One region of the Actinoalloteichus caeruleus genome, then DNA from elsewhere that is predicted to be linked to it. Evidence: predicted binding sites of a transcription regulator. Region 1 holds the regulator's gene; each other region holds the start of a gene.
The links. Region 1 encodes LexA, which represses DNA repair genes until DNA is damaged. Its sites were predicted from a motif close to CGAACACGTGTTCG; they were not measured.
Positions count from the first base shown of each region.

Region 1 (10,352 bases):
CCGAGGTGCTCGCCCTGCTGCGCTGACCGCGGTCGTCGACCAGCGACGGGCCGCCAGGTCGAGGGGCGTTCCGATGGCTGGCGGGGCGGCCGAGGACGGCACCGCGTCGAGGCCCCCGGCTGCCGCTGGCCTAGGCTGGATGGGTGAGTGGAGTGGAGTTCACCAAGGGGCACGGCACCCAGAACGACTTCGTCGTGCTGCCCGACCGAGGTGACGCGCTGGAACTGACCTCCGCCCGGGTCCGCGCGCTGTGCGACCGACGCGAAGGGCTGGGCGCCGACGGCGTGCTACGGGTCGTCCGCTCCTCCCGAACCGACCAGCTCGTCCCCGCCGACACCGCGGACTCCTGCTGGTTCATGGACTACCGCAACGCCGATGGGTCCGCCGTGGAGATGTGCGGCAACGGGGTCCGAGTCTTCGCGAGCTACCTGGTCCACCACGGCCTCCAACCGCCCGGTGAGTTCGTCGTCGGCACTCGCGACGGTGACGGTCGACATGGGCCGCGCGGTGGTGACCGGGCGGTCGAGCGCGGTCGTCGGCGACGCCGTCTTCGACGGGGTCTGCGTGGACATGGGCAACCCGCACCTGGCGTGCGTGCTGGACGCGTCGGCCGGCGACCTGCTCGACGAGTTCGACCTGGGCGTCGCCCCCGGGTACGACGCCGAGGTCTTCCCCAACGGGGTGAACGTCGAGTTCGTCCGCACCCTCGCTCCGGGGCGGGTGCGGATGCGGGTCCACGAGCGGGGGGTCGGCGAGACCCGCTCGTGCGGGACGGGGACCGTCGCCGCCGTCGCGGCGGCACTGGGAGAGTCCCACCAGCGGACCGGAACGGTGCTGGTCGAGACGCCCGGGGGGCTGCTCACGGTGACCATCGAGGAGATGACGAGCACCCTCACCGGCCCCACCGTGCTCGTCGCGTCCGGCCGCCTGGCCGAGTCCTGGTGGCGGGAGGCGGGCCGGGAGCCGGCAGTGGCACGTTCCTCCTGACCCGCCCCCCGAGACCTGCCGCGTCTCAGGACACCGGCCGGGGGTTGCCGGCCGGGCCCTGGGGGGAGTTGTCGTCCGACGTCCCTGGCCGGTCCTCCTCCACCGCGTCCCGACGCAGTTCCTGACCGACGAACTCCTCCGGGGCCTCCCGCAGGAGGCGCATCGGCGCCACCAGCAGGAACGACGTCGACAGGACCATCCCCACCCCGGCGACCCACATCGTCGGCCGCAGCCCGACCAGCTCCCCGAGCGCCCCGCCCGCGAGGGAGCCGAGGGGGATGACGCCCCAGGTCAGGAACCGGGCGGACGCGTTGACCCTGCCGAGCAGGTCGTCCGGGCACACGGTCTGCCGCAGGCTCACGGCCAGGACCTGGAACGCGATCGTGCCGTAACCGCCGCCGAGGACACCCAGCACGAACAGGGACAGCGCCCACCCGGTGTCCGCGAAGGGGACCAGCAGGCGGAAGGGCGTCGTCACCACCATGATGAGGATCAGCGCCCGCACCTTGCCGAAGCGGGTCGCCCAGCGCCGCACCGTCAGGCCGCCGAGGATCCCACCGGCGCCGGTGACGCTGATGAGCAGACCCACCACCCCCTCGGGGAGCTGGAGGTCGCGGACGAGGAACAGCACGCTGACGGCCACGTAGACGTTCAGGAAGAAGTTGTGCACCGTGACGCACAGCGAGGTCGGTCGGAGCAACCAGTGCTGGAAGAGGAACCGGAGCCCGGCCGCCACCTCGACGGACAACCGGCCGCCCCGAGCGCGTTCCGGTGGCACCTCCTGGTCCCTGATCCTGCCGAGCAGGGTGGTGGACCCCACGAAGCCCAGCACGCACACCACCACGGCGTTGGTGGCGCCGAGGATCTGGGCGAGCAGCCCGCCGAGCGGACGACCCGAGAACTGGATGACCTGGCGGGTGGTCTGGAGTCGCGAGTTGGCGTCCGGCAGGAGGCGTCGGCCCACGAGAGCGGGCAGGTACGACTGGCTGGCCACCTCGAACAGGGTGAACAGGGCACCGCTGAGGACGGCCACCACGTACAGCTGGGCCATCGTCAGCATCTCGGCCCACCAGGCGAGGGGGACCGAGGCGAGCACCAGCGCCTGGCCGCGCTCGGTCCACCGCAGCAGGGGGCGGCGCCGCAGGCGATCGACCCAGACACCGGCCGGCAGGCCGATGACCAGGTTGGGCACCGTGCCAGCCGCGGCGAGGAGACCCATCTCCAGTGGGCCCGCCCCGAACACCGTCGCCGCGATCAGGGGTAAGGCGACGAACTGCACCGCGTTGCCGAGCTGGCTGGAGAAGTCCGCCGACCACAGCAGGCGGAAGTCCCTCGACAGTGCCGGCTTCGGGGCACCGGGTTCGACGATCACGAGGGAACGCTTTCCGAACCGCCGAGCACCGGTCAACGGTTCGCGCGGCGCAAGGACGGTGAGCGGTCAGATCGCACGTCGGAAGGTGGGGCTGCTTCGGCTGGGCTGATCGGTGCCGCCGATCGGCGTGGCGCGGCGTGGCGAACGGCCGGCCGCCTCAGCGCCCGGACCAGCGGAACCCCTGGGGACCAGGGCCCGGCCGGCCCATGCCCGGCGCGGGCGTCAGGTACGGGACGGCACACCCGGATCGCCGTCAGGCGGCTCGGTCGCGGTCAACTCGACCATCGCGCGCACCGACGCCGGGTCCCGGTAGAGGGGCGACAGGACCACCCAGGCAATCGCGAGGCACTGCCCGACCACCGCGACCACGAGTGCCTCCCGCACGCCCAGCCATTCCCCGAGGACCCCGCCGAGGAGCCCGCCGAGGGGGATGAGCCCCCAGGCGAGGAACCGGAGCGAGGCGTTCATGCGGCCGAGGAGGTGGTCCGGGGTGATGGACTGCCGGAGGCTCACCTGGGCGACGTTGTAGACGATGACGCCGAAGCTGAAGACGAATTCGCCCAGGGCGAAGAGCCCGAGCCGCCAGTCCTTCTCGGCGAACGCGCACAGCAGCCCGAACGGAGTGGTCAGCAGCAGCGACAGCCAGCAGGTCCGGATCTGTCCGACCCGTGCCACCCACCAGCCCGCGCTGAGCGCGCCGAGGACACCGCCGAGGCTGCCCGCCGCCATCAGCAGCCCGAGGGGGCCAGGGGCGAGACCGACCTCCCGGACCAGGAACAGCATGACGACCGCCTGGAAGACCCCGCCGAAGAGGTTCGCGGTCCCGGTGCACAGGGCGAGCGCGCGCAGCACGGGATGCGCGAACACGAAGCGCACCCCCTCCATGACCTCGGTGCGCAGCCGTTGCCCCTGGGGCCGGGGACGAGGTTCCTCCACGACGCGCATCCTGCTCAGCGAGACCGCCGAGACCAGGTAGCAGGCCGCCGTCACGACCACCCCGCCGCCGGCCCCCACGAGGTGGGCGAGGCCGCCGGCCGCCGGTCTGCCGGAGACCTGGGCGACCGACTCACTCGCCTGGAGCTTGGTGTTGCCCTCCACGAGCCTGCTCCTGCCCACCAACGAGGGCAGGATCGACTGGTAGGAGACGTCGAAGAAGACCGTGCACACCCCGACGAGCAGCGCGACCACCAGCAGGTGACCGAAGGTCAGCGCGTCCCACCACCAGGCCAACGGCACGGTGGCCAGGAGCGCGGCCCGAGCGAGGTCGCAGCGGATCATCAGTGGCCGTCGCCGTACCCGGTCCACGATCGCACCAGCCGGGAGACCGAGCACGAGGAAGGCACTGGTGCTCGCCGCCGTCAGCAGGCCCATCTCGAAGGGGCTGGCTCCCAGGGCCGTGGCCGCGACCAGGGGTATCAGGACTGTCCCGATGACCTTGCCGAACTGGGCCGTGGTCTCCCCGGCCCAGAGGAGCCGGAAGTCGTGGTGGTGCCGGAGGCTGCTCCCCTTCACGCGGGGCGATCTTTCCCCTCCTCCGGGTGACGGTCAACCACCTGTCCTCGCCTGGCACCTCGTCCGTTGGGCGGAGCGGCGGCTCCGTGGACGCGAGGTCGCGGCCAGGCTGTCGACAGGGCGGGCCGGCCGAGGTGGGCGCGGAATGCGCGGCGGGCGGGAAGCGGGCGGCCGCTCGCCCGCTCGGCGCCGCCGCACCGTCGGACCGTCGGACCGCCCGCACGGGCGCGAGCTCACCGACGAGGAGCAGGCGGGAACGGCCCGTCGAGGACCCGACCTCGCTGCTCCACCCGCCCGGAGTCCCGCCAAGGCGGGTTCCCTGGTGCCGGCCTCGGCCGGGGGCGAGCGCGCCCGAGGCGGTGCCCACCGGCGTCCGCCCGGCCGTCGTGGGCCCGGAGCCGGGTCTTGGGGACCGGGAGCGGCTGTCGACATCGAGGTCGGCGGCCTTCCACTCGAAGGGCTGCGGGGAGGGGCTCCTCGGACTGGTTGACGAGTTCGCCCAGCGCCGACCGGGACCCGGTTCGCGCCGCCGCGACGGCTGCGTCGCCCGGAACGAGGACGACCGACCGACCGGCGGCGGCGAGGCCGGGCCGGGGCTGGTGTCGGCTGGGCCGCCGCCCGTCCGTCCCCGGCCCTGGGGCGCCGGCCCCCGAGCCCCTGCCGCGCCCTCCGGAGCCGTTCTCCCCACGCCCGGTGGCACCAACCCTCCTCGGGAGCGGAAAAAGGGTGGCCAACCGTGGGATGATGGACGCGTATGACGAACTTCGAGTCCGACCCAGAACTGGTCGAAGAAGAGACTCCGTCGACGGGTGACCTGGCCCTCGCCGACCGGGTGGCCCTCCGCAGGGTCGCCGGCCTCTCCACGGAACTCACCGACGTCACCGAGGTGGAGTACCGGCAGCTCCGCTTGGAGCGGGTGGTGCTCGTCGGCGTGTGGACCGACGGTGACAGCGCCTACGCGGAGGCCTCGCTGGCCGAGCTGGCCCGGCTCGCCGAGACAGCCGGCTCCGAGGTGCTGGACGGGTTGGTGCAGCGGCGCCCCCGTCCCGACCCCGCCACCTACATCGGTTCGGGCAAGGTGCGCGAACTGCGCGACCTGGCGGTGTCGCAGGGCGCCGACACGATCATCTGCGACGGTGAGCTGTCCCCCAGCCAGCTGCGCCAGCTGGAGGAGCGCGTCAAGCTCAAGGTGATCGACCGCACCGCGCTGATCCTGGACATCTTCGCCCAGCACGCGAGTTCGCGGGAGGGCAAGGCGCAGGTCGAGCTCGCGCAGCTCCAGTACATGCTGCCCCGCCTGCGGGGCTGGGGTGAGGCGATGTCGCGGCAGGCCGGTGGACGGCTGGCGGGCGGCGGTATCGGCGGCAGGGGTCCGGGTGAGACCAAGCTGGAGACCGACCGGCGACGGATCCACAAGCGGATCGCCAAGCTGCGCCGGGAGATCAACCTGATGGGACAGGCCCGGCAGACGAAGCGGAGCAGGCGCCTGGGCAGCACCACCCCCAACGTGGCGATCGCCGGTTACACCAACGCCGGCAAGTCCAGCCTGCTCAACGCGGTCACCGACGCCGGGGTGCTGGTGGAGGACGCGCTGTTCGCGACCCTCGACCCGGCCACCCGTCGTGGTGTGACGCCCGATGGCCGGCCCCTGACCTTCACCGACACCGTCGGCTTCGTCCGCCACCTCCCGCACCAGCTGGTGGAGGCCTTCCGGTCGACGCTGGAGGAGGTGGCCGACGCCGACCTCCTGGTGCACGTGGTGGACGGTTCCGACGCGGTGCCCACCCGGCAGGTGTCCTCGGTTCGGGACGTGCTGCGGGAGATCACCGAGGACCGCGAGAACCCGATGCCACCCGAGCTGCTCGTCGTCAACAAGATCGACCAGGCGAGCGAGGTCGTGCTGGCGGAACTGCGGCACCTCTTCCCCGACGCGGTCTTCGTGTCAGCCCACACCCGAGAGGGCATCGAGGACCTGCGCCAGCGCATCTCCGACGCCCTGCCCCGCCCGGGCGACGTGGTGGACGCCCTGGTGCCCTACTCGCGTGGTGAGCTGGTCGCTCGCGTGCACGAGGAGGGGGAGGTGCTGGAGGAGGAGCACACCGACACCGGTACCCGGTTGCGGGCCCGTGTGTGGCCGAACCTCGCCGCCGCGCTGCGGGAGTTCGCCGTGGACGTGCCGGCGCGCCACTGATGGCCGTCGCGTCGGCCGTGCTGGGGGTCGTGGCGCTCACCGTCCTCGGTTCGGTTCCGGCGGCGGCGGAGGTGCGACCGCCGGAGCCGGTGGAGTTGTGCAGGATGAGCGACCCCCGGCTGACGATGGTCTCCGGCATCGCCTCGGACGGCACGCACTGGTACGTGGTCAACGACCACGACCCGCAGGTCCAGGTGTTCGTCCTCAACCGGGACTGCTCGGTGGCGAGGGTGATCACCACCGGCATCGACCACTACGACGTCGGGGACGTCGCGGTCGCCCCGGACGGCACGATCTGGGTGGCCGAGACCGGCGACAACCGCCGGCGGCGGGAGCACGTCGCCTTCGTCCGCATCACCCCGGACGGGGTGGCGTCGCTGCACCGGATGACCTACCCGCGTGGTCCGCACGACGCCGAGGCACTGCTGCTGGACCGCGACGGCGTACCCCACATCGTGACGAAGGAGATCTTCGGAACCGCCTACGTGTACCGACCGGCGGAGCCGCTGCGCACCCCGGGGCCGGTGCCCCTGGAGGAGGTGGGCTCGGTGCGGTTTCGGAGCACCACCACGCCAGGGGGGCCGATCCCGGAGATGGTGGGGTCGGTGGCGGTCACGGGCGGCTCGGTCAGCGCGGACGGCACCGTGGTCGCGCTGCGCACCTACACCGAGGCCTACCTGTTCAGCGCCCCCGACGGCGACGTGGTGGAGGCCCTGGCCGGAGAACCGGTCAACATCCCGATCCCGGACGAGCCGCAGGGGGAGGCCGTCGCCCTCGAGCCGGATGGCACCTTGCTCTCGACCTCGGAGGGTGAGAACCAGCCGATCCGGGCCTACCCGGGCGCCGTCGAGCTGCTCGCCGAGGCGGAACGTTCCCGGGGGTCCACGGCGAGCGGCGAGGTCCCGTCCGAGGAGGAGGACCGCGGCGAAGCCGGGCGGGACCACGGGGAGGACGCCGCCCTCAGTGCTGACGACGAGGGGATGCCGGGTTGGCAGGCCCTGGGGATCGCCGGCCTGCTCGCGGCGCTCCTGACCTGGGTCGTGAGCCGTTCGCGGCGGGCCACCTAGACCCCGGGGCGGCCGGGCGGGAGGCCGAGGGGCGCTGGAGCGGGACGGACAGGGCGCCCCAGCCGACCCGTCCGTTCCCAGTGCCGCGCGTCCGGGGGTCTCACCTCCTGCGGGATGCCCACACCCTGGCCGGGGAGTGGTGACCCGGCCGCGGCGCCGTCGCCATGCCGAACTCCGGCCGAGGGCGGACGAGGGCCGTGGGGACCGGCGCGGGTGGGTGGTCCGCACTCCCGGCGCAGCCAGCGCCAGCTCCCGCCACTGCCGCTCCTCGCTCGGCACGGCCCGTCGTGGTGGCGGCCCCCCGCGCGGCGGTCCCAGCTCCGCGACCGGGGCGGGAGCCGAAGGGCACCCCCACGTCCTTCCGAGGCGACGTGCGGCCCCGCCTCCCTCCCCAGCGCGGCGGCGGGGTGGTCAGAGCCGGCGGAGGACCGCCACCACCTTGCCGAGGATGGTCGCGTCATCACCGAGGATCGGTTCGAAGGCGGGGTTGTGCGGCATCAACCAGACGTGGTCCTCGCGCCGGCGGAAGGTCTTGACCGTCGCCTCGCCCTCCAGCATCGCGGCGACGACGTCGCCGTTCTCGGCGTCGGGCTGCTGCCGGACCACCACCCAGTCGCCGTCGGTGATCGCCGCCTCCACCATCGAGTCACCCGTGACTCGGAGCAGGAACAGGGAACCCTCACCGACGATCTCCCTGGGGAGGGGGAAGACGTCCTCCACCGCCTCCTCCGCGAGAATGGGACCTCCCGCCGCGATGCGGCCCAGCAGGGGTACGTAGGCGGGCGCCGAGGTAGTGGGCTCCTCCGTGGCTGGCACGACCACGTCGACCGGGAGCACGCCGACCGCGCGCGGCCGGTTGGGATCCCGGCGCAGGTACCCCTTCCGCTCCAGTGTGCGCAGCTGGTGCGCCACCGAGGAGGTGGAGGTCAGACCGACCGCCTCTCCGATCTCCCGGATGCTGGGTGGGTAGCCGTGCTCGTCCAACCACTGCCTGATGACGTCGAGCACCCGTTGTTGGCGGCTGGTCAGCGCGCCGTTCGGAGGGGACGCGGCGCCCGTCGAGGGCACCTCGGACACGGCCGCCGCGCGGTCGGGGCCCAGATCCGGCTCGGTCCTGCGTGCCATCTCCTGTCCTCCTGGGCTGTCGCCCTCGTCGCACCGACGTCGTGACGACGTTCGGCTCCGGTCACCGTCGTGATTCCCGCGCAACCAGATGATCCGTGATCATCGTGCCGTCCACGCGTGGATCACCCGGGACTGCCGCGGAGGGAGTGGCGGTATCGACATCGCGCCGACCGTCGTCCGCCCCACTCCGCCGGGACTGTCGAGATGTCCACGGTAACGCGAACATACGTGAAGATCAAACACCTGTTCGAATGGGCGAGTCCCCCCGTCGCCCCGGTTCCCCGAGTGCCGGAAAGGACGAAGGAAATCGAACGTCTGTTCGGTTCGGAACGCGTCGCAATTCCTTGTTCGACGTCCACCGCACGCCTCGTCCGCCCATTCCGATCGCCCCGTGGGCGGCTGCGCTCGGCGCGCGCTCGGGCCGGGTGTCGGGTGGGGTGCCCGCTCGGGGAGGGGGTGGTTCGGGCGGGGGCGGGTGGCACGTCACCTGGGGTGCGCGCGCCGTGACGGAGCGGCGTACGGCCAGGTCGGGCCCACCCGTCAGGGCGAAGTCGGGGTTCACCCGTGTCGTTGCTTGCACCCGCTTCGGCCGCGTGTCTAGGTTTGGACCCCAACATCTAGTGTCGGAGTGCCGGGAACGCTCTACAGATTGGGGTTCGGGTGAGCTTGGTGAACGATGCCCGAGTATCCTGGTCACCGGGCGCGGCGATGCCGGTCCCACCAGTGCGTACCGAGTTAAGGGGTGGATCGTGCGGTGTCCGTTCTGTCGACACTCTGACTCCCGCGTCGTCGACTCGCGGGAGGTCGACGAGGGACAGGCCATCCGGCGTCGGAGGTCGTGCACGGGCTGTGGTCGCCGGTTCACCACGGTTGAGGAAGCAGTGCTCGCCGTCGTGAAACGCTCCGGAGTGACGGAGCCGTTCAGCCGGAACAAGGTCGTCCGAGGCGTCCAGCGCGCCTGCCAGGGACGGCCGGTGGACGAGGACGCGCTGCAACAGCTCGCGCACCGCGTCGAGGAGGTCGTCCGGTCCACGGGCTCCGCCGAGATCGCCAGCCACGAGGTCGGTCTGGCCATCCTGGGACCACTCCGGGACCTCGACGAGGTCGCGTACCTGCGCTTCGCCAGCGTCTACCGGGCGTTCTCCTCCGTGGAGGACTTCGAAAAGGAAATCGCCGAGTTGCGGACCGTCCAGGCGGACGGGGAGGAGCCAGCCGAGGCCCCCTGAGGGCGTCAGCGGATCCGACTTCGGGGCCACGACGGCCCACACCCACACCCGGCAACGTGACGGGGCTGACGGCTGCCCGGAGGGCAGCCCCACCGCGGGTTGACCACGACCGGAACCGCCCGAGTGGCGGACGAACCACACCAGCAGGACGAGGAGAGAGCGGCATGACTGAAACCGTCGGGAGCGCCACCGGACGAGCCAGGGGCAAGGCGAAGTCCACCACCGGCGGATCCCGGTCGGCGGGAGCGAAGCTCCGGGTGGGCCGAGTGCACACCACGGAGGGCGTCCACCCCTACGAGGCCGTGAACTGGCAGCACCGCGACGTGGTCATGACCAACTGGCGGGACGGGTCGGTCAACTTCGAGCAGCGGGGCGTCGAGTTCCCCGACTTCTGGTCGGTCAACGCCGTGAACATCGTCACCAGCAAGTACTTCCGGGGAGCGGTCGGTTCGGAGCACCGGGAGAACAGCCTCCGCCAGCTCATCGACCGGGTCGTGGGCACCTACGTCGCGGCCGGGGTCGAGCACGGCTACTTCGAGACCGACGCCGACGCGGAGATCTTCGAGCACGAGCTCACCCACATGCTGCTCCACCAGGTGTTCAGCTTCAACTCCCCGGTGTGGTTCAACGTCGGCACCTCCTCCCCGCAGCAGGTCAGCGCGTGCTTCATCCTGGCGGTCGACGACACGATGGAGTCGATCCTGAACTGGTACCGCGAGGAGGGGCTGATCTTCAAGGGCGGCTCCGGCGCGGGGCTGAACCTGTCTCGCATCCGGTCCTCCAAGGAGTTGTTGTCCTCCGGCGGCACCGCCTCGGGCCCGGTCTCGTTCATGCGCGGCGCGGACGCCTCCGCCGGCACCATCAAGTCCGGC
Region 1 covers NZ_CP186005.1:1,334,312-1,344,663, forward strand. The annotation lists gene miaA (tRNA (adenosine(37)-N6)-dimethylallyltransferase MiaA) at 1-26, shown strand, start outside; partial or broken gene ACOJVX_RS05995 (diaminopimelate epimerase) at 195-428, shown strand; gene ACOJVX_RS06000 (hypothetical protein) at 457-987, shown strand; gene ACOJVX_RS06005 (MFS transporter) at 1,013-2,359, opposite strand; gene ACOJVX_RS06010 (MFS transporter) at 2,582-3,871, opposite strand; gene hflX (GTPase HflX) at 4,626-6,062, shown strand; gene ACOJVX_RS06020 (hypothetical protein) at 6,062-7,129, shown strand; gene lexA (transcriptional repressor LexA) at 7,541-8,254, opposite strand; gene nrdR (transcriptional regulator NrdR) at 9,004-9,480, shown strand; gene ACOJVX_RS06035 (vitamin B12-dependent ribonucleotide reductase) at 9,645-10,352, shown strand, end outside.

Region 2 (10,352 bases), 610 kb from region 1:
CGATATGCCAGCCACTGGTGCGGGTCAGCCAGCGCCGGACGGGTCCGGACCGAGTCCAACAGGCGCCGTTCCCGGTCGACCCAGCCGTGCAGGGCACGCCGCGCCCGGTCCCGCAATACGAGGACCTTCCGCGTCTCCTCCGTGACATCCGGCACCAGGTGCCGCCCGGCGGCCGTGGGCGTGGAGCACCGGACGTCCGCCACGTGGTCGACCAGCGGTGTGTCGGGCTCGTGACCGATCGCGCTCACCACCGGCGTGCCGCAGGCGGCCACCGCCCGGCACAGCGCCTCGTCGGAGAACGGCAGCAGGTCCTCGACGCTGCCGCCACCCCGCGCCAGCACGATCACGTCCACCTCCGGGTCGGCGTCCAGGGCGCGCAGGGCGCCGAGGATGCCCGGCACCGCCTGCGCTCCCTGCACCGCGACGTTCTCCACCCGGAAGCGCACCGCCGGCCAGCGGGCCGAGGCGTTGGTCAGCACGTCGTGCTCGGCGGCCGAACCGCGGCCGGTGATCAGCCCGACCCGGTTCGGCAGGAACGGCGGCCTCCGCTTGCGCGCGGAGGAGAACAACCCCTCCGCGGCCAGCAGGCGGCGCAGCCGCTCGATCCTCGCCAGCAGCTCCCCGATCCCCACCGCCCGGATCTCGTCCACCCGCAGGCTCAACGACCCACGAGCCAGGTAGACGGACGGTTTGCCGTGCACCACCACCCGGGCACCGTCGGTCAGCGGCGGGTCGACGGACCGGAGGACACCCATCGGGCAGGTCAGGCTCAGCGACACCTCGGCCGAGGGATCCCGGAGGGTGATGAACGCGGTCCCGGTGCCGGGCCGGGCCGACAGCTGGGTCACCTGGCCCTCCACCCACACCGAACCGAGGCGGTTGATCCACTCGGCGATCTTCCGGGCGACGGTGCGCACCGGCCACGGCTCCTCCGGAGTGGTGGCGCCGCTCACGTCGCGCCCCCAGTCCGGGAACCGCCCCGATCGTCGACGGGGCACGAGGTGGGGGTGAGTGGTCGGGGGCCAGTGCGGTGGCTGGGGCCGGGCCGGGAGGTCGGCCGCCGGCCGACCGGGCGGGCTGCGGAACTCACTCGCCGGTCACCGTCCTGAGGCGGTTGGCCAGCATCCGGACGTACTCCGGTCGGGCGGACTGGCCCTGCTCGTACTCCAGCAGCGCGCTCAGATCGGCGGCGGAGAGGCCGCGCAGGTGGCCGCGCAGCTGCGGCAGGCTGAGGTCCGGGTACTCGGGCAACGCCTTCGGGGCCTCGGCGTGGGTGCCGGACCCGCCGCCAGCGGAGCCGGCCGATCCTCGACCGCCTGTCGCGGAACGGCCGGTGCCGGCCTCCTGGCGTCGCGAACGTGGCGGGCGGTGCGCGGTCGGACCGTCGTCGGCCGGGCGGGACGAGCGGGTGTGACGCTCCTCGTCCCCCGCACCACCGGACCGCGACGGCCGCCGCCGTCCGGTCCCGGTTCGCGCCCCCTCGCCCCCGGTCCGCGCCTCACTCGTCCGGTCGGCCATCGTTCCCCCGGTAGTGGCGGCCCCGGCGGCCCCGGCTCGGCCGGTCGAGGGGACGGCCGCGTCGCCCCGTTCGCCGGTCCCGCGCTCGTCACCCGGGCCGTCCGCGCTACCGACCTCGTCCTCGTCGAACGTGGCCCACTCGGCCTGCGCCGGACTGTCGCGCAGCCCGGCCAGGGCCTGGTCGCCCCTGACCGCCAGCTCGGTGATGCCCTGCTGGACCCGCATCGAGAGCTGGAGCGCCTGGCTCGCGACGGTGATGGGCAGACCGACGAGGTGCTCGGGGAGTTTGCGGGCCTGTTCGGCGGCGGTGACGGCCACTCCGGCGGCGATCCGCAGGGGCAACGGCAGCGGTTTCATACCCCTAGCCTGCCGGAGGGCACCGCCGGCCCGCACTTCTCCTCGCGGGGACCAGCCGTTTCGGGACCGGTCGCGCCCCGGATCCGGGGAGCGCCCACCCCTCTCCGCCAGTGCCGGTCCCCGCCCAGGAACACGGCGGCGGGCCCCCGGCGTCGGTCGGCCGAACGCGGGTGGTTCCACGGCAGGTGCCGGGTCGGTGGGGAGCCGAGCGCGGCGGCACGACCCCCGCGGCGGCCGGCCGGGAGTGGGGTGGTGCCCCCAGGGCGGAACACCCGCCGCCCGACGGCCGTAGGGTGGGAGGCATGAGTGCCCAGCTCCCGGCCGACGAGAACGCCGCCCCCCAGGACGAGGCGACCCCGGCCAGCGACGCCCCCCGCAAGCGTGTGCTGCTCGCCAACCCGCGCGGATACTGCGCGGGAGTGGACCGGGCGGTGGTCACGGTGGAGAAGGCGCTGGAAACCTATGGCGCCCCCGTCTACGTCCGCAAGGAGATCGTGCACAACAAGTACGTGGTGCGGACGCTGGAGAAGCGGGGAGCCATCTTCGTCGACGAGACCGACGAGGTGCCCGAGGGTGCCCTCGTGGTGTTCTCCGCGCACGGTGTGTCGCCCGCCGTGCACGAGAGCGCCCGGGAACGCCAGCTCCGCACCATCGACGCCACCTGCCCACTGGTGACCAAGGTCCACCAGGAGGCCCGCCGGTTCGCCCGGGACGACTACGACATCCTGCTGATCGGGCACGAGGGGCACGAGGAGGTCGAGGGCACGGCGGGTGAGGCGCCCGAGCACGTGCAGCTGGTCGACCGGGCCGAGGACGTCGACAAGGTCGAGGTACGGGACCCGAACAAGGTGATCTGGCTCTCGCAGACGACGCTCAGCGTCGACGAGACGATGGAACGCGTCGAGCAGCTCAAGGACCGGTTCCCGCAGCTCCAGGACCCGCCTTCCGACGACATCTGCTACGCCACCCAGAACCGGCAGGTCGCGGTCAAGGCGATGGCTCCCGAGTGCGACCTGGTGCTCGTCGTCGGATCCCAGAACTCCTCGAACTCCAAGCGGTTGGTCGAGGTCGCCCTCGGAGCCGGGGCGAAGGACTCCCACCTGATCGACTTCGCCGACGAGATCGACCCGTCCTGGTTGGAGGGAGTCGAGACCGTCGGCGTCACCAGTGGCGCCTCCGTGCCGGACATCCTCGTCATGGAGGTCCTGCGGTACCTGGCGGACCGGGGCTGGGAGCAGGTCGACGAGGTCACCACCGCGAACGAGAAGGTCGCGTTCGCGCTGCCCCGGGAGCTGCGAAAGGCGATGTCCGACGTCCGCTGACCACACCCTCAGCACCGTGGTGAACTCCGTTCCAGCTCGACCGGGGCGGCGGACAGGGGGTCGCGGCCTCGCGGGGAGCTGAGCGGCTGCCGGTGCCGCCTCGCCGGGACGGCGCGGACCGCGCCGCCTGGGGCTCGCCGCGCGCCAGGGGCAGGCCGGAGGACGGTGGGCCGAGGTGGTCCGGGACCGTCACCCGGGGGCGCGGCTCGAGCCCGGTGCCGGACCGCGCCGGCCCGGCCGGATGCGGCCGCGCGCGTGCCGCTCACCTCGCGGGCGGCAGCACGGGCGTGCCGCCGGCGGCGGACGTGGACGCCCCGACCCGGTCCGCGAGCCCCCCGCGCGACTCCTGAGCGCCGGCACCGGACCCGTTCGCCGCGTGGGGACGCCCGCTCCACGCCCGCCAGCCGGAACCGGGAGAGCCGCACCCCAGACCTCGTCGTACACGCGCGACGCTCGTCGCCACCACTTGGCCGGCACGGACGCCTCACCCCCGAGAGGACGCCTCACACCCGAGAGGACGCCTCACACCCGAGAGGACGCCTCACACCCGAGAGGACGCCTCGACCTCGGACGCGTCGCGACGGGTGTGTGGTACCGGACTCGCCCGATACCCACGACGAACACCCGGATCACACCGGAAGCGGACCCACCCCGCCGCCCGGCCACCCGCCCGGCCCCGTCGCCCGGCCCCGTCGAACCGGCAGTCCCGGGGGCCGGCCCAGGCCCAGGAGGGCAGCGACGCCGGGAAGGGAGCACCAGCTCGGGACGCCACCTGGAACGCGGAGGCGCACCCTCCGGATCCTGCCAGGAGGAGCGATGGGGACGGCCCTGAACCGGACTGGGTGGCGGTGACGACCCGACCAAGCGGCGTCCTCGTTCACGTCCGGACTCCCCAGCCCGTGGCGTTGGCGCGGCCGCTCTCCCCGAACGGAGTCCCCGCCGCCGTTGCCGAATCCACTGCCATCGGAGCGCCCTCCGCGGCCGCGGTTGTCCGGGGCCGTGCCCGTCGTCCGAGCCCGTCGTGGTCCGCCCTGGACAGGGTTCTCCTCCGCGCTGGGTCACCCGCCGCATCGCCGCCGCTGGCGCCGCCTCGTGGGGTGGCGGCGGCTCCACGGCTCCCGCGCACGCGGCGCGGAGCCGGGTCACCGACCCCGACGGGGGAAGGCGTGGAGCCGCGCAGCCCTGCTCGCGGGAGGGGCACTTCCGACCCCACCGACCGTTCGCGACGGTGGGACGCTCGTGCTCAGGCGCGGCGGCCGCGCACGCTCAGTCCAGGTCCTCGTCCCGGGGCCGGGGCGGCCGGCGTCGCCCCTCCGAGCTCCGCCCCTCCGCCCCCTTCCTCGGCCGGGGGCGGGGTCGATCGGCCGAGTCGGCGTCGCGTCCGGACCGGCGGGACGAGCCGGCGGTCTTCCCCGCCGCCCCGGACCGTCCTCCTCCGCTCCTGGGCGTTCCGCCCTTCTCGCGGCCCCGGCCGGCGGACGTGCCCTCCCGGCCCGCGGGCCTACCCGCCTTGCCCCGAGCGGCGCGTGCGGGTCGTTCGGAGCTCGTGGCCTCGTCCTTCGTGGACTTGCGGGCCGTGGAATCGGGCCGTGCCTTCTTCGTGGTCCCCGGCGCCTCCGCGTCCGGGTCCGTCTTCGGCGGCCGCCGCTGGAGCAGGAAGTACCGGGCGAATCCCGCTCCCACCGTCAGGGCCGAGGTCACCGCCATCAGTGGGAAGCCGTTGATGAGGGGCCACCCCAGCGAGAAGGCCATCGCGGCGAGGCCGGCGCCGCCCGTCCCACCCGTGAGCCAAATCACCAGGGGCATGACCACCGCCAGGATGAGCGGCGGCTGCACGGTGGGACCGAACAGGTTTCTGCGACGCACCAGAGCGACCGCCAGTAGGCAGCCGAGGATGTATCCGGCCCACAGCAGGACACCGGGACCTCCCGACATCACTTCGATGTCGAGGAAGAGCCCGATACCGGTCAGGCCCGCTGCGAGCAGCAGGGCCGCCCACCACGGAAGCCCGCGAGTGGTTCCGAAGGCGGCGCGTTCATCCCATGGCACGGCAGCGACTTCGGGCTCTGAGTCGCGCGCGCGTTCGCGGTCACGGGCGGCTGTCACCCGTCCACCGTAATCGGTCACCGGCTGCTTGTTAGTCAGCCATCGTGAACTCACATCCCGCTCACCTGGCCTCGCTGCCCGCAATGGTCGATGAGTCCGGGTTGACCACCGTCGAATAGCGGTCCGTCCGCGCGTCGTGCGCCTCGGCCAGGGCAGGTTGGTCCGTCGAACCCGGCATCGCGACGCCGTTCTCGTCCCTCCTGACCTCCGCGATCGAACTCGGGCTGGCCGCCGTTTCCCGCAGTGGTTCCACGGCGTTCCGGAATCCCTCCAACGCGTCGAGTTCACGCCGCCGCGCCGACAGGAAGCGCTGGAGGTGCGTGCTGGAGAGGTTGACGGCGTCGACGGCACCGCTGGCCGCCCGGTACGCGGCGGCCGACTGGCGGCGGACCTGTTCCATGTCGGCCGCCAGCGTGCGTTGGGTGGAGGCGAACAGGGCCGCCGAGGCCACCACCCCGAACCCGGTCGGCCCGCACAGGAAGACCCGCCGTTCCAGCAACCACCTGAGCAGGTGGGGGTCGGTGTCGAGTGCCGCGACCACCGCCGCGTCGGAGGGGACGAACATCACCACGCCGTAGATGGCGTCCGCCCACCGCTGGTACTCCTTCCCCGCGAGCTCCAGTGCCCTCGCTCGGATGTTGCGCGCGTGCACCCGCAGGGCGTCCGCCCGCCGGGTGGGGTCGTCCGCCTCGACGGCCTCGATCCAGCTCGCGAGGCTGGCCTTGGAGTCGACCGGGACGCGGCGGTCGTCACCCACCGCCAGCACCATGTCGGGGCGTGCCGCCCCACCCCCCGCGAGGTCGGTCTGCAGTGAGAAGTGCGGACCCTCCCGGAGGCCGAGCGATCTCGCCGTCTCGATGAGGACGCTCTCGCCCAGTTCGCCTCGCCCGCTGGTGGAGGCGAAGGTCACCTCATAGCGGCGCAGCGCGGCCTGGTGTTCGGCTGCCCGGTCGCGCTCGGCCTCCACCATGGCCAGCGCGGCGTCCGTCCTGCGCACGGCGTCCGCGTAGAGCCGCCAGCCGAGGATGAGCGCGCCGACCAGGAGGGCGGCGACCACGACCGCGGCGGTGGTGATGACGACCGATGTCACGGGTGCTCCCGTCCTGAGTGCGTGTACCGGGGGTCGCGGGTGTTCGTGCTCGGTGGGGCCGTGCGTCCACCTCGGACGGGTGGGCGTCCGCTCGCCGTGTCCCCCGTGGACGGCCGTGCCCCGACTCCGATCATGGCGCAGCTCCTGCCCGGAGTCCTCCCATTCCGCACTCGAACACACGTTCGAGTGCTTTCGGGTGGTCGCGTGACACCGATGGCCCCCGAGGTCCTAGCGTGGTGCCATGCGCCTCCTGCACACCTCGGACTGGCACATTGGCCGTACCTTCCACGGCCGGGACAGGCTGCCCGAGCAGGAGCGCGTGCTCACGGGTCTCGCCGAGCTGGTGGCCGACGAGGGCGTCGACGTGGTGGTCGTCGCCGGTGACCTCTACGACCGCGCCGTTCCCTCCGGGGAGGCAGTCGAGGTGTGCCACCGGGTCCTCGCCGCCCTGCGGGCCGCCGGCGCGACCCTCGTGGTGATCCCCGGCAACCACGACTCCGCGTCACGGCTCGGCGCATTCGCCGACTTCGCGGCGGTCGGCGGGCTGCACGTCCTCGCGAGGATCTCGCGGCTCCACGAGCCCGTGGTGCTCACCGACGCCCACGGTCCCGTCGCCTGCTTCGGCATCCCCTACCTCGACCCGGACCCGGCTCGGCACCACCTCGGCCTGGCCGGCACCGGCCACCGAGGACACACCGCCGTGCTGAGCGAGGCGATGGACCGCGTCCGGGGCGCTGTCGCGCGGCTGCCACCGAGCACCCGGACGGTGGTCCTCGCCCACGCCTTCGTCACGGGCGGGCAGGCCAGCGAGTCCGAGCGGCCGATCAGCGTCGGCGGCGTCGAACAGGTCCCCGGCTCCGTCTTCGACGGCGTCGACTACGTCGCGCTGGGCCACCTCCACGGGCCTCAGGTCCTCGCCGACCACCTGCGCTACTCGGGCAGCCCGCTCGCCTACTCCTTCTCCGAGACCGCGCACCGCAAGTCCGTCTGGATCGTCGACCTCGACGCCGACGGGCTGGCCGGGGTGCGGTCGTACGCGCTGCCGGTGCCCCGAGCCTTGGCCACGATCTCCGGGGGGATCGAGGACCTGCTCGCCGACCCGGGGCTCCACGACCTGGAGGAGCACTACCTCTCCGTCACGCTCACCGACCGGGTCCGGCCGCTCGACGCGATGCGCCGCCTCCAGCGCCGCTTCCCCCACGCCGTGCACCTCGAGTGGCGGCCGGAGGGCGGCCTGGCACGGAGCCGGCTGAACTACTCCTCGGCCGTCCGGGGCCGTGACGACCGCGAGATCACCGCGTCGTTCGTCGAGCACTGCCGGGGCTCCGCGCCATCCGCCTCCGAGGCGGCGCTGATCGACGAGGCCCTGACCGAGACGGCGGGAGCACGGGAGTCCGCATGAGGCTGCACCGACTGGCCATCACCGCCTTCGGCCCCTATCCGGGTCGGGTCGACGTCGACTTCGACGCCGTCGGGGCCGACGGTCTGTTCCTGCTCTACGGCGACACCGGCGCGGGCAAGACCACGTTGCTCGACGCGGTGGCCTTCGCGCTCTTCGGCACGGTGCCCGGGGCGCGGGGCGAGGCGAAACGCCTCCGCTGCGACACCAGCCCGGCCACCACCACGACCGAGGTCCGGCTGGAACTCACCGTGCAGGGCCACCGCCTCCGGCTCGTGCGCACCCCGGAGTACACCCGCCGCAAACGACGCGGCGCGGGCACGACGCTCCAGCGGGGATCGGTGTCCCTGACCTGGCTCGACCACCCCGGAGGCCAGGGGGTTCCCGAGGGGTTGACCCGGGCGGACGAGGTCGGGCGGACCGTCCAGCGGCTGCTCGGCATGACCCACCAGCAGTTCTTCCAGGTCGTCCTCCTGCCGCAGGGCGAGTTCGCCCGGTTCCTCAGAGCCGACACCGCCGACCGGGAGAAGCTGCTGGAAAGGCTGTTCGGCACCGAACGGTTCGCGGACGTCGAGCGCTGGTTCCGGGAACGCCGCAGGGTCGCCCGCCAGCACCTGGACGAGGCCGCCGGCCAGGTGCACGAGGTGGTCACCAGGATCCGCCAGACCGCGGCCGCCGACCCGCCCGGAGAACGGCCGGTGTCCGAGTGGCTCGCCGCGCTCCGGAGGGATGCGCGCGCCCGCGAGAGCGAGGCGCGGGAGTCCGAGCGGCGGGCGGTCGTCCTGCGGGACGAGGCGACCGAGGCCCTCGCGCGGGCACGTGCCCTCGCGGAGGCCTGCCAGCGGCGGGACGAGCTCCAGGCGAGCTGGCGGTCCCTGGAGGAGGGTCGGGGCGACCGCGACGACTGGCACCGCCGCCGTGCCGCCGCCCGCGCGGCGGCCCCCGTGTCCTCCGTCGAACAACACCGGGTTCGGCTCGAAGCGGCCCTGGACCTGGCGAGGCGGGACGAGGCGGCCGCACTGGCCGAGGCGGTGCCCCACGGGTGGTCGCCCGAGGGTGGCGACGATCCGCGCACCGCCGCCGACCGGGCCAGGGAGGAGGCCGGCACACTCGCCCCCCTCGTGTCCGAGGAGGCGAGGCAGCTCTCCGACACCCGGCGCCTGGCCGAGCTCGCGGGAAAGGTCAGGGTCGAGGAGGACCAGCTGGCCGAGCTCGCCGACCGGTCCGCGCTCCTCCCGGCGGAACTCGCCGAGGCCCGCGTCGGCGTCGAGGAAGCACGATCGGCCTCGGCCCGGCTCGACGGCCTCCGCCTGCGCCGACGGGAACTCGCCGGGCTCCTCGCCGACGCCCGGGGGCTCCCCGGGGCGGACGACGCGCTCCGTGCCGCCGAGGACCTCCTCCGGCAGCGGGTCGACGCCCACCAGGCGGCCCGTCAGGACCTGCTGGACGTCCGCCACCGCCGGCTCGCGGGGATGGCGGCGGAACTCGCCACCGGCCTCGTCGGAGGTGAGCCGTGCGCCGTCTGCGGCAGCACCGACCACCCCGCCCCCGCCGAGGCGCGGGCCGATCCGGTCACCGAGGACGAGGAGCTACGGGCCACCAGCCAGGAGGAGCGCACCGGCGCCGCGCGGCAGGTCGCCATCGCCGCCGTCCGGGACGCCGACGCCGAGGTGCGGCGGTTGCGGGAGCGCCTCGGGGAGTGGACGGAGCCCGCCCTCGCCGAGGCGCTGGCGGGGGTGGAGTCCGAGGAGAACAAGGCGGAGTCCGTCGTCTCGGAACAGGCGGACCGGGAACGCCTGGCGGACCGGTTGGAGGCGGAACAGGCCGCGCTGCACGGCCGCCGCACCCTCCTGGAGGCGGCGCTGGCCGCCACGAGAGCCGAGCACGACGCCCTGCGCGAGGTGGTGCGTGACCGCGACGAGCGCCTGCTCGCCGCCCGGGCCGGGTTCGCCGGCGTTGACGAACGCCGGGCTCACCTGCTCGGGCTCGCGGGCTCCCTCTCCACGCTCGCCGACGCCGCCGCCGAACGGGCCAGCGCGACGGACCGGGCATCCGAGGCCACCTCCGCGGTGGAGCTGGCCGCCGCCGGGGCTGGTTTCCCCTCGGTGCCGGCCGCGCTGGACGCGGCCCTCGACGACGCGGAGTTCGCCGCCCTCGAGTCGGCGATCGAGGACTTCGACCGGCGGGAGGCGGGTGTCCGGGCTGGGTTGGCGGACGTCCAGGCCGCCGAGCTCCCCGACGAGGCTCCCGACCTCACCGCCGCCCGCGAGGAGGCGGAACACCACCAGCGCGCCGCCGACGACGCGGTCGCCGGCACCAGGGACGCCGCCCGTATCGGTCGGGAACTGGCCGAGCTGGGCGCGGAGTGGGCGAGGGCGGACGCCGCTCTCGCCCCCGTCCGGGCGGCCTTCGACGAACTCGACGCCCTGACCGACGTGGTGAACGGGCAGGGGCAGAACAGCCGCCGCATGTCCCTGCGGTCCTACGTGCTCGCCGCTCGCCTGGAGGAGGTGGCGATCGCGGCCACCGGACGGCTCTCCCGGATGAGCCAGGGCCGGTT
Region 2 covers NZ_CP186005.1:720,875-731,226, forward strand. The annotation lists gene xseA (exodeoxyribonuclease VII large subunit) at 1-953, opposite strand, end outside; gene ACOJVX_RS03250 (lipid droplet-associated protein) at 1,087-1,875, opposite strand; gene ACOJVX_RS03255 (4-hydroxy-3-methylbut-2-enyl diphosphate reductase) at 2,178-3,197, shown strand; gene ACOJVX_RS03260 (DUF6542 domain-containing protein) at 4,464-5,246, opposite strand; gene ACOJVX_RS03265 (DNA recombination protein RmuC) at 5,365-6,393, opposite strand; gene ACOJVX_RS03270 (exonuclease SbcCD subunit D) at 6,635-7,795, shown strand; gene ACOJVX_RS03275 (AAA family ATPase) at 7,792-10,352, shown strand, end outside.
Region 2: a site for LexA is predicted at 6,565-6,578, ahead of ACOJVX_RS03270 (exonuclease SbcCD subunit D). Genes of this name have one in related genera too.

Region 3 (10,352 bases), 400 kb from region 1:
CGCGCCTCCTCGATGACCGCGCGCACCTCCTTCACCCCGGCGGAGAGCGCGGAGAGCGCGACGAACCGGCGACCGGTGGCGAGCGACACCAGGGAGGCGAGGGTGGTCTTGCCAGTGCCGGGCGGCCCGTACAGCATCACCGAGGCGGGAGCCCCGCCCTCGACCAACCGCCGCAGCGGCGCCCCCGGGTGCAGGAGGTGGTCCTGGCCCACCACCTCGTCCAGCGTGCGGGGTCGCATCCGCACCGGGAGGGGCGCGTTCGCCGCGACCGCCTCGTTGGCGTCCTGCTGGACCTGCGCCTCGAACAGGCCCTCGTCGAAGAGTCCGTCTGCCACGGCGACGACGCTACCCGGCGACCCGGTCGGGTCGGTCCGGCGACCGCCGGGGGGACGCCGTGGTCAGCGGAAGGCCGGGTAGGTGGGCAACTGCTGGGTCTTGAGGCCGAAGTGCGCCCGGATGCCCTCCGCGACCTGCTCGGCGTGCTCCCGCATGGTGGGGCTGAGCCGCTCGTCCCCGGCGAGGCGCTCCCACTGCGTGAGCAGGGTGAGGTACCGCAGGATCGGGTCGCCGTGGTCGTTGGCGGCGGGGACGTCGGCGCTCCGCTCGTTGGCGATGCCCAACAGCTTCCAGGTGGTCAGCCAGGCCCACAGCAGCTGCGCCCTGAGCAGCCACGGCATCAGCACGGCGTCGTCGTCGAGCTCGGGCCACACGGCGCTGACCTCGGACCGCCACGCCGCGAGCATCGCCTGGGACATGCGAGCGGGTATCGCCGAGCCGCACCAGCAGGAGGCGAAGGGCACGCTGAGGTTGACCGCGTCCAGCGCGATGTCGCGCATGCAGCCGCCCTCGAAGTCGAGGAAGCGGACCCCGGAGCTGGTGACGACGCTGTTGTCCGGGCAGATCTCCGAAGGGCTGAACGCGCGGTAGCGGCCGCGCGCGAAGAGGCGGACCTCCTCACCCAACTCCGCCAGCACCGCGTCCGGGGTGTCGACGCCGACCGTCTCGGCCAGCAGGGTCGGCAGCTCGGCCAGCATCCGTTCGGAGTCCTCGACGGCGGCCGGCCGCGCCGGTTCGAGCCCGCCGAGCCGGCGGACCAGGGTGTCGAAGTCCGCTTCCCGCCCGGCCGTGCTGGCGTGGAGGCGACCGAGCCCCCTCGCCCAGGCGAGCAGGGCCGTCTCGGCGGCCCGGGTGTCCGAGCCCTCCAGCCGGTCGGTCAGGGTCGGGGCGCGGCCGAGGTCCTCCAGGATGACCAGCCGCTCGCTGGCGTCCTGACCGACGAGTTCCGGACCCACCCAGGTCTCGGAGGGCAGGGCGGTGAGCAACTGGCAGCTGGCCGCCTCGTGGGCGAAGGGGTCGGCGGCCGCCTCGGGCGCGGGGCCCTGGTAGTGCTTGATCACCAGCGATCGGGGCAGCGAGAACGGGTTCTCGACCACCCTGACCCTGATCACCACAGCGCGGCCGCTGCCGCCCAGGTCCTCCGGGTCGCCCAGCCGCACCGGGGCTCCGAAGCGACGGGACAGCGCGGACTCAGCGGCGGCAACCGTTGGAGTCATCCCAGTGGTTTCTTCGGTTGTGCCGTCGACCGCCGTTGGCCGACCGACCGCAATCTCCAGACTCATCTCTTCCGACCCTACCGCTGTTCGGGTCCTCATTTGGCCACTCTGCGTAGTACATCAAGGTGAATTCGGGGTGTCCGGGCGTGTCGCACCCGGACACCCCGCGTTCCTCATGCCTCCGCGGTCTTCCTGACCGGCTTCGCGTCAACACCGGCCTCCCGGCGCTGCTGGAGGGTGATGGGCGCCGGAGCCTGCGTCAACGGGTCGAAACCGCCTCCCGACTTCGGGAACGCGATGACGTCGCGCAGCGAGTCCGCGCCAGCCAGCAGCATGACGATGCGGTCCCACCCGAAGGCGATGCCGCCGTGCGGCGGGGGGCCGAACTTGAAGGCGTCCAGCAGGAACCCGAACTTCTCCCGCGCGTCCTCGGAACCGATCCCCATGACCTCGAAGACGCGCTCCTGCACGTCGCGCTGGTGGATCCGGATCGAGCCACCGCCGATCTCGTTGCCGTTGCAGACGAGGTCGTAGGCGTAGGCGAGGGCGTGCTCCGGGTCCTGGTCGAACCGGTCGATCCACTCGGGGGTCGGCGAGGTGAAGGCGTGGTGCACCGCCGTCCACCGGCCGGAGCCGACGGCGACGTCGTCGGTCTCGTCGACGGACTCGAACATGGGCGCGTCGGTGACCCAGACGAAGGACCACGCGTCCTCGTCGACCATTCCCGTGCGGCGCGCGATCTCCAGCCTGGCCGCCCCCAGCAGCGCCCGGGCGTCGGAGGGCCGGCCGGCCGCGAAGAAGACGCAGTCGCCGGGAGCGGCGCCGACCGCCTTGGCCAGTCCCTCCCGCTCCCCGTCGGAGAGGTTCTTGGCGACCGGGCCACCCAGGGTGCCGTCCTCGGCGACGAGCACGTAGGCCAGTCCCTTGGCGCCGCGCTGCCTCGCCCAGTCCTGCCAGGCGTCGAGCTGGCGGCGCGGTTGGTCCGCGCCACCCGGCATGACCACGGCGCCCACGTAGGGCGCCTGGAAGACCCGGAAGGTCGTCTCCGAGAAGTACTCGGTCATCTCGGTCAGTTCGAGACCGAACCGCAGGTCCGGCTTGTCCGTCCCGTACCGCGACATGGCCTCGTGGTAGGTGATCCTCGGGATGGGCGTGGTGATCTCGTGGTCCGCCAGCTCGGCCCACAGCGCGGAGACGATGCGCTCGCCGAGCTCGATCACGTCCTCCTGCTCGACGAAGCTCATCTCGATGTCGAGCTGGGTGAACTCCGGCTGCCGGTCGGCCCGGAAGTCCTCGTCCCGGTAGCAGCGCGCGATCTGGTAGTAGCGCTCCACCCCGCCCACCATGAGCAGCTGCTTGAACAGCTGCGGGGACTGCGGCAACGCGTACCAGGAGCCGGGTTGGAGGCGGGCCGGGACGAGGAAGTCCCTGGCGCCCTCGGGAGTGGACCGGGTGAGGGTCGGGGTCTCGACCTCGACGAACCGCCGCTCGTCGAGCACGGAGCGGGCGACGCGGTTGGCCTCGCTGCGCAGCCGCAGCGCGCGGGCGGGACCGGAACGCCGCAGGTCCAGGTACCGGTACCGCAGCCGGACCTCCTCCCCCGCCTCCACGTGCTCGTCGAGCGGGAAGGGCAGCGCGGCCGACTCGGACAACACGTCCAGCTCGGTGACCGTGACCTCGATCTCGCCGGTGGGGATCTCGGGGTTCTCGTTGCCCTCCGGGCGGACGACGACCTCGCCGGTGACCCGCAGGCAGAACTCGGAGCGCAGGCGGTGGGCCCGCTCGGCCATCTCGCCCTCGCGGAAGACCACCTGGGCGACGCCGGAGGCGTCGCGAAGGTCGATGAAGATCACTCCCCCGTGATCGCGACGGCGCGCCACCCACCCGGTGAGGGTGATGGTCTGGCCTACATGCTCGGCGCGCAGGGCGCCGGCCTCATGCGTGCGCAACACGAGTTCGGGTCTCCTTGTCCTGAGATGTGCGTAGGCTGGGTCGCCAGCCAGGTACGCCAGGGTGACCTCAAGAGGCTAGCCAATCCCCGACCACCGCCGTCGAGCAGGTTTCCCGGCCCACGGCCCGGCGACCGCGAATCGCCCGGCCCCCGCGCCGGCGACGGACCGCGGACCCCCGGCCCCGCCTGATCCGGCCGAAGCGTTCCGCCCCCCGAGTGAGGGGCCGATCGCCCGATCGCGCCGCGGCGGCGTCGTCCGTTACGACTAGTTGCAACACCGTCACAGCTTGCTCCGATGAACAGGCGTTACCGACCCCTTGGAGGAGTCCGACGTGACCGATGACAACAGGTCGAAGATCTGGATCCGCAGACACGGCTGGTGGCAACCGCCGCAGCCCTTCACCGAGGACAGCGGCTGGCACCTGTGGCCGGCGGGGCAGGTGCTGAGCCGGTCGCCGCTGTCGGTGATGACCCCCGGCTTCGAGTACTACGTGTGCGACGGCGGCCCCTCCCGGCGCCGGGCCTTACGCCGGCTGGTCCGGGTCGGCAGCGTCTCCCCGCGTTTCGTCGTCACCTCGCTCGACGACGGGTTCGACCAGTTGGGCGCCTTCTTCCGCGACCAGGACCGCACTCTCAGCGTCGACGGCTGGTACAAGGACCAGTACACGCGGGACAAGTTCCGCTCACCGAGGAACTTCCACCTGTTGGCCTGGACCTTCGAGGTGGCCGAGACCGTCGCCGTTCCGCTCCCCTCGACGCTGCGGTTCGCCCCGAGCGGGTGGCTGAACCTGGAGCGCGACGCGCTGTCGCCCGCCGAGGTGGGGTGACCGGGAGGGGCGAGCGCCCGGGACGCGAGCACGGTTCCCGGCCGGCTTCTGGGTCGTGCGGGCGTCCTCCTGGCACGATCTCGCACCCATGCGCCAGGCGACGGCGGCACGCGGTCCCGGGCGGGAGGGGTTCACCCAGATCCGGCGCGCACCAGGTGGGTCATCACCGGCGCGTGCTCGCCCGGCAGGTCGAGGGTGGCGCTGACCTCACCCGCCGCCGCGTCGATCACGGAGATGCTGCTCTCCCGCGCGTTGAGCGCGAAGACCCGTCGCCCGTCCCCCGAGACGGCCAACGCGGTGGGTCCCGCTCCGACCGGGACGGCGGAGGCCGCGCCGGTCTCCCGGTCGATGGCGGAGACGGCGTCCTCGTCGACGCGCACCGCGTAGACCGGGTCGTCGGGTCCCGCCGAGACCGCGGCGTCGCCGTGCGCGACCTCGGTCCGCGCCTCCCAGAGCACCTCGAAGGTGCCCGCGTCGAGGTCGCGGAGGAGCCGCTGGTCACCCTGGTCGACGAGGAGGAGCCGCCCACCGGTCGGGCGGAGCAGCGCCGCCGGCGAGGGCAGCCGGGCGGTGCCCACCGACAGCTCCGCCGCGTCGACGACCAGGACCTCGGGCGCGGCGGCGGCGGGCAACAGGGTCCGCCCGTCGTCCGTGCTGACCGGCCGCAGGGTGCGGACGCCGAGGTCGACCGTGCCGTGGAGCTCGCCCGTCGCCGCGTCGAGCACGGTCAGGGTGTCCCCGGCGACGGCCTTGACGACCAGCATTGACCCGTCGGAGGTGACGTCGAGGTAGAAGGCATCGCGGTCGCGGGCGGGGAAGGTGGCCACCACCCCACCGTCGGCGGTGTCGATCACGGTCACGACGGCCTGGGCGCCGGCGCGCGTCAGGGCGTAGACCCGGCCACCGTCCGGCGAGGCCGCCAGGTCGCTGGGCGGGGCGTCGACCGGGACCGTGCGCACGACGTCCCCGGCGGCCGGGTCGACCACCAGCACGGCGTCGGGGTTCGCCGAGCCCACGTAGAGGCGGTCGCCCCCGTTCCGCTGCTCGGGAAGGGCTGTGCCGTTCGTCCCGGCGGGAGTGGCGGCGGCCGGACGCCCGCCGGGGGCCGTCGGCGCGGCGAGCGCGAGGAGCAGCGCGAGCGCGCCGACCGCGACCCGCCGCGCGGTGCGGAGGGGCCGCCTTCCCGGTGCGGGCGCGCCGCGACGGGTACGGGGCCGGGCGGTGTCGGCAACGGGGCTGGAGTCCGGGCGCGGGCGACGACTCGGAGCGGCGGAGCTGCGCATGGGGGTGTCCCTCCGGCTGGGTCACGGACGCGCGGGAAGTGAAGCAAGTTCGGACCGGTTCCGGCGAGCCGCCGCTCCGGTGGGATGCCGAACCTGTCCGGGGAACACTCCGGGCGGGTGACGGGCGAACGGACACGCCCGCGCCCGAGCCGGCGCTCCCGCCGGCGGAGCCCGGAGCTGGGTCGGCCGCCGCCTCCTCGTCCCCGTCGGCGGCCGGCACGGCGCCCGGGTCCGGGCGCCCCGGAACGCGGTGGGTCAGAGGAGCGTGAGCTGGGTGGCGTGCTCCCGGCTCGGACGGCTGGGCGGGGCCGCCGACGACGTCGCTCCCGAGCCCCGGTGCTCCCCGGGCCGTTCGCGGAGCAGGCCGTGGGCACGGGCGGCCAGCCGGACCCGTTCGGCGACGACGCGCTGGTAGGCCTTCGGCGCGTACGCCCCGTCCCGGTACAGCCGTTCGTACCGCTCGACCAGTCCAGGGTGCTCCCGGGCCAGCCACGCCAGGTACCACTCCCGCGCCCCGGGGCGGAGGTGGAGCACCACCGGCGTCACGCTCGTCGCGCCAGCGGCGGCGATCGCGGCCACGGCGCTGTCGATCCGCTCCGCCGAATCCCCCAGGCCGGGGAGGATCGGGGCCATCAGCACACCGCACCCCACCCCGGCGTCGGTCAGCCGCCGCACGGCGTCCAGCCGCGCTCGGGGGGAGGGGGTGCCCGGCTCCACCGAACGCCACAGCCGCTCGTCGAGGTGACCCACCGACATCGACACCGAGACGGAGGTGCGGCGGGCGGCGCGCTCGAGGAGGTCCAGGTCCCGCAGGAGCAGCGTGCCCTTGGTGAGGACGGAGAAGGGGTTGGCCGCGTCGGCCAAGGCTCCCAGGATGTCGCGCATCAACCGGTAGCGGCCCTCCGCCCGCTGGTAGGGGTCCGTGTTGGTGCCCATCGCCACGTGCTCCCCCGTCCAGCCCGGTCTGGCCAGTTCCCTGCGGAGCACCTCGCCGGCGTTGACCTTGACGATGACCCGGGTGTCGAAGTCGTGGCCGGCGTCCAGGTCGAGGTAGGTGTGGGTCCGCCGGGCGAAGCAGTAGACGCAGGCGTGGGTGCACCCCCGGTAGGGGTTGACCGTCCAGCCGAAGGGCATCGACCCGCCCGGTACCCGGTTGAGGACGCTCCTGGCCATCACCTCGTAGAAGGTGATGCCGGCGAACTCCGGCGTCGTGGTCTCGCGGAGGAACCCGTGGAGCCGTAGCGGCTGTTCCATGCCGGGGAGCACCGCCTCGCTCCGGGCCGCTCCGTCCGCCCGCTGTCCGTCCCATCGCACGGCGAGCATTCGAACACACATTCGAGCGACGGACAACGAGCACCCGGTTGCGACGCATGTAAGATCTCACTTACAGGTGACACTCCACCAGTTCACCAGTCAGTCAAGCGAGGGCACCGGACCCGGGCGGTCGCGCACCGCCGGCCGAGGGGACTCGTCCTCCTCGTGCGCCCCTCACCGACCACCGGGAGCACCGACATGACCGATTCGCGTCTCCACTCGCCGGGAACGCTGAAGGACCACCGTGCCCGCCCGGCCGTCGGCGGGACGACACCCGACCCGGCCGAACCACCGCCGTTACCCGAGGACCGGGGCCGCACCGCCGGGCGACGGCGGGAACCGCCGATGAGCGCTCCGACACGGGCACGTCCCCGGCCCCACCTGCCCATCCGGGACGTCAGGGCGGACGCGGGAGCCACCGCCCCGGGAGCCGCGCCACCCGCCGCGGGCATCACCGCCCTCCGACCATCGACGGCCAGGCCGGGCCGGGACCGCCTGGTGGACCTGGTGCGCGCCTGGGGAACGATCTGCGTGATCGTGATGCACTGGGTCATCCCGGAGGTGGCCTGGAACGGGCATCAGCTGGAGATCGGCAACGCCCTCGTCCACGGGTGGGGCTGGCTGGCCACCTGGGCGTTCCAGGTCATCCCGCTGATGTTCTTCGCCTCCGGCTGCGCCACCCACCTCCAGCTCAGCCGCCGCCCGCGCCCGACCCTGTCCTTCGTCCGGGCTCGGATCCGACGTCTGCTCCCGCCCGTCGCGGTGTTCGCCGCGTTCTGGATCGCCGCCGCCGTCGTGTTGCCCCTCATCGGGGTCCCGACGTCGGCCGCGCACTCGGCGGCGACGCTCGCACCGCAGCTCCTGTGGTACCTGGGCGTCTACCTGATCCTGCTGCTGCTGTCGCCGCTGCTGTTCCGCGCCTTCGCGCGGTTCGGCCACCGGCTGACCCTCGCGGTGGCCGCCGGCGCGGCGCTGGTCGACCTCGCGCGCTTCACCCTGGACCTGCCGGTGCTCGGCCTGACCAACATCGTGTTGGTCTGGGCGGTCCCGTACCTGCTCGGCTACGCCTACGCGGCCGGTCTGCTGACCACGATCCCCCGCGGCACGCTCCTGGTCGGCGCCCTCGGGAGCCTGGCCCTGCTCGCGCTGCTGGTGGCGGTTGGGCCCTACCCGGCCAGCATGGTCGGTATGCCGGGCGCCCCGCTGTCGAACATGAACCCGCCGACGGTCTGCCTGCTCGCCCTGACCGGGCTGCACCTGTCGCTCGCGCTGCTGTGGCGGCGACGCCTGGAACGGCTGGCCGCCCGCCCCACGGTGGCCGCCCTGGTCGGCTGGATCGGGCGGCACAGCATGACGCTGTACCTGTGGCACCTCACCGCGATGTTCTTCGTCATCGGCGCTGCGCTGTTCGCGCTGGACCTGCACCTGCCCGACAGCTGGAGCACCCAGTGGTGGCTGACCCGTGCGCTCTGGTTCGGCGCGGCCGGCCTGGTCCTCGCCGTGCTGGTGCTGGCCTTTCGGCGCGCTGAGCTGCGCCGGCCCCCTCGGCCGGGGACCCGCCCCTCCCCCGTTCCCCTCTCCCCTGTTCTCCCCGCCCCGGTGGACCTCATCGGCCCCGAGCTGCCGTCGGCGGGAGGCGGCGCCGGGCTGCGAGCCCGGACCAACGCCGCACCCGCCGTCCAGCCGGTCCACAGCGCCCGCTGGGACCAGCGCCGGTGACGGCGGGCACGCTGCCCGGTCCGGACCTAGGATGAGCCGGCGGCGCTGATCGGTCCCGCGTCGCGGCCGACGCACCCCGGCGGTCCTCGGACCGCCCACGCGTGCCCAGGGGACGCGCCGCCACCGGCCCGACCAGCACGGAGGGGAGGACCCGGCGCTCCCGCCGCGCGAAGCGGCGGCCGTCGGCGAGTCTGGATGAACGGCAACGGCGACCAGGACTGGTTCCGCTCGGCGGGAACCCCCGCCCCCGGCCGGGAGCACCCCCCGGAGAGCGCCACCGAACGCACCGACGAGCTACCACCTGTCGCCGGTGCCCCCCACCGGGACGGCCGGCCCAGGAGCAGTCGTCGACCAGCGGGTGCGGGCCAAGGGCGAGGCGACCTCCCCGGCACGTCGGTGCCCGGCGAGACCGGTGAGACCGGGGGGCCGCCGTCCGCCCCACCGCCCGACCCGAGGCCGGGGTCCCGGTCCTCCACCGGCGCGAGGCGTGCCGAGGCGCCGACCTCAGCGCCGGGCGGCACCCGACGGGCCCGGCCCCGGCCGGACGACGGCTCCGAACCGGGTACGGCGCCACGACGTGAGCGGCGGGGCGCCGGGGTCGAGCGGGACCGCGCCGGCCGAGCCCGCCCAGGAGGACGGCCGGCGACCCCCGGCGGAGGGGCTGGCCGCGTCCGAGGGAGGCGGCCGGCGGAGGGGAACCCGGCCCCCGGTGGCGGCGGGGGCGGATCCGGCCCACCGCCGCAGGGCCCGCCCCCAGCCGGGCACGGGCACGGACACGGGCACGGGCACGGGCCGAGCACCCCTGCCTCGCGCCGGGTCCGGCTGCTGCTGGCCTGGCTCCTCACCCCGTGCCTGCTGGCCGCCCTGGGCGGCATGGTGTGGCTCTACCCCTCCGGGTACGAGTCGCCCAACCCCTCCGAACTGGGCTTCGGCGCCGAACCGGTGAACGGCGACATCACCGCCACGGCGGCGTCCTCGTGCCAGACGAGCCTGGCCGAACCCGGCGCGAACCCCCCACCTCCCGCGCCGCCGCCAGGAGGTGGCGACCAGGACTGCGTGCGGCTGGACGTGACCCTCACCAGCGGTGAGGGAGCGGGGCGGGTCATCACGCAGGTCCTGCCCGTCGAACCCGGCACCCCGCGCTTCGCGGTCGGGGACCAGGTGGTGCTCTCCTACGCGGGCAGCGAGCCGGACAACCCGATGTCCTACCAGGTCGTGGACTACCAGCGCGGGCCGGCGTTGGCCTGGCTCGCGGCGCTGTTCGCGCTGTCCGTCGTGCTGCTCGCCAGGTGGAAGGGACTGACCTCCCTCCTCGGACTGGCGCTCAGCTTCCTCGTGCTCGTCTTCTTCGTGCTCCCCGCGATCCTCGCCGGGCAGGACGCCGTCCTGGTCGGTGTCGTCGGCTCCGGCGTGATCATGTTCATCGTCCTGTACCTCGCGCACGGCTTCTCCGCCCGGACCTCGACGGCGGTGCTGGGCACGTTGCTCAGCCTCGGCCTGATCGCCCTGCTCGGGGTGTTCTTCGCCTCGACGACCCGGCTCACCGGTCTGGACGACGAGACCACCAACCTCATCACCATCGTCGGCGGCAGCATCGACCCGCGCGGTCTCCTCCTCGCCGGTGCCCTCATCGGCGCGCTCGGCGTGCTCGACGACGTCACCGTCACCCAGACCAGCGCGGTCTGGGAGCTCCGCGCCGCGAACC
Region 3 covers NZ_CP186005.1:1,735,825-1,746,176, reverse strand. The annotation lists gene ACOJVX_RS07855 (replication-associated recombination protein A) at 1-335, opposite strand, end outside; gene ACOJVX_RS07850 (hypothetical protein) at 399-1,553, opposite strand; gene aspS (aspartate--tRNA ligase) at 1,727-3,505, opposite strand; gene ACOJVX_RS07840 (hypothetical protein) at 3,837-4,331, shown strand; gene ACOJVX_RS07835 (YncE family protein) at 4,463-5,614, opposite strand; gene ACOJVX_RS07830 (Rv2578c family radical SAM protein) at 5,870-6,937, opposite strand; gene ACOJVX_RS07825 (acyltransferase family protein) at 7,127-8,647, shown strand; gene ACOJVX_RS07820 (YibE/F family protein) at 8,843-10,352, shown strand, end outside.
Region 3: a site for LexA is predicted at 6,939-6,952, ahead of ACOJVX_RS07830 (Rv2578c family radical SAM protein). Genes of this name have one in related genera too.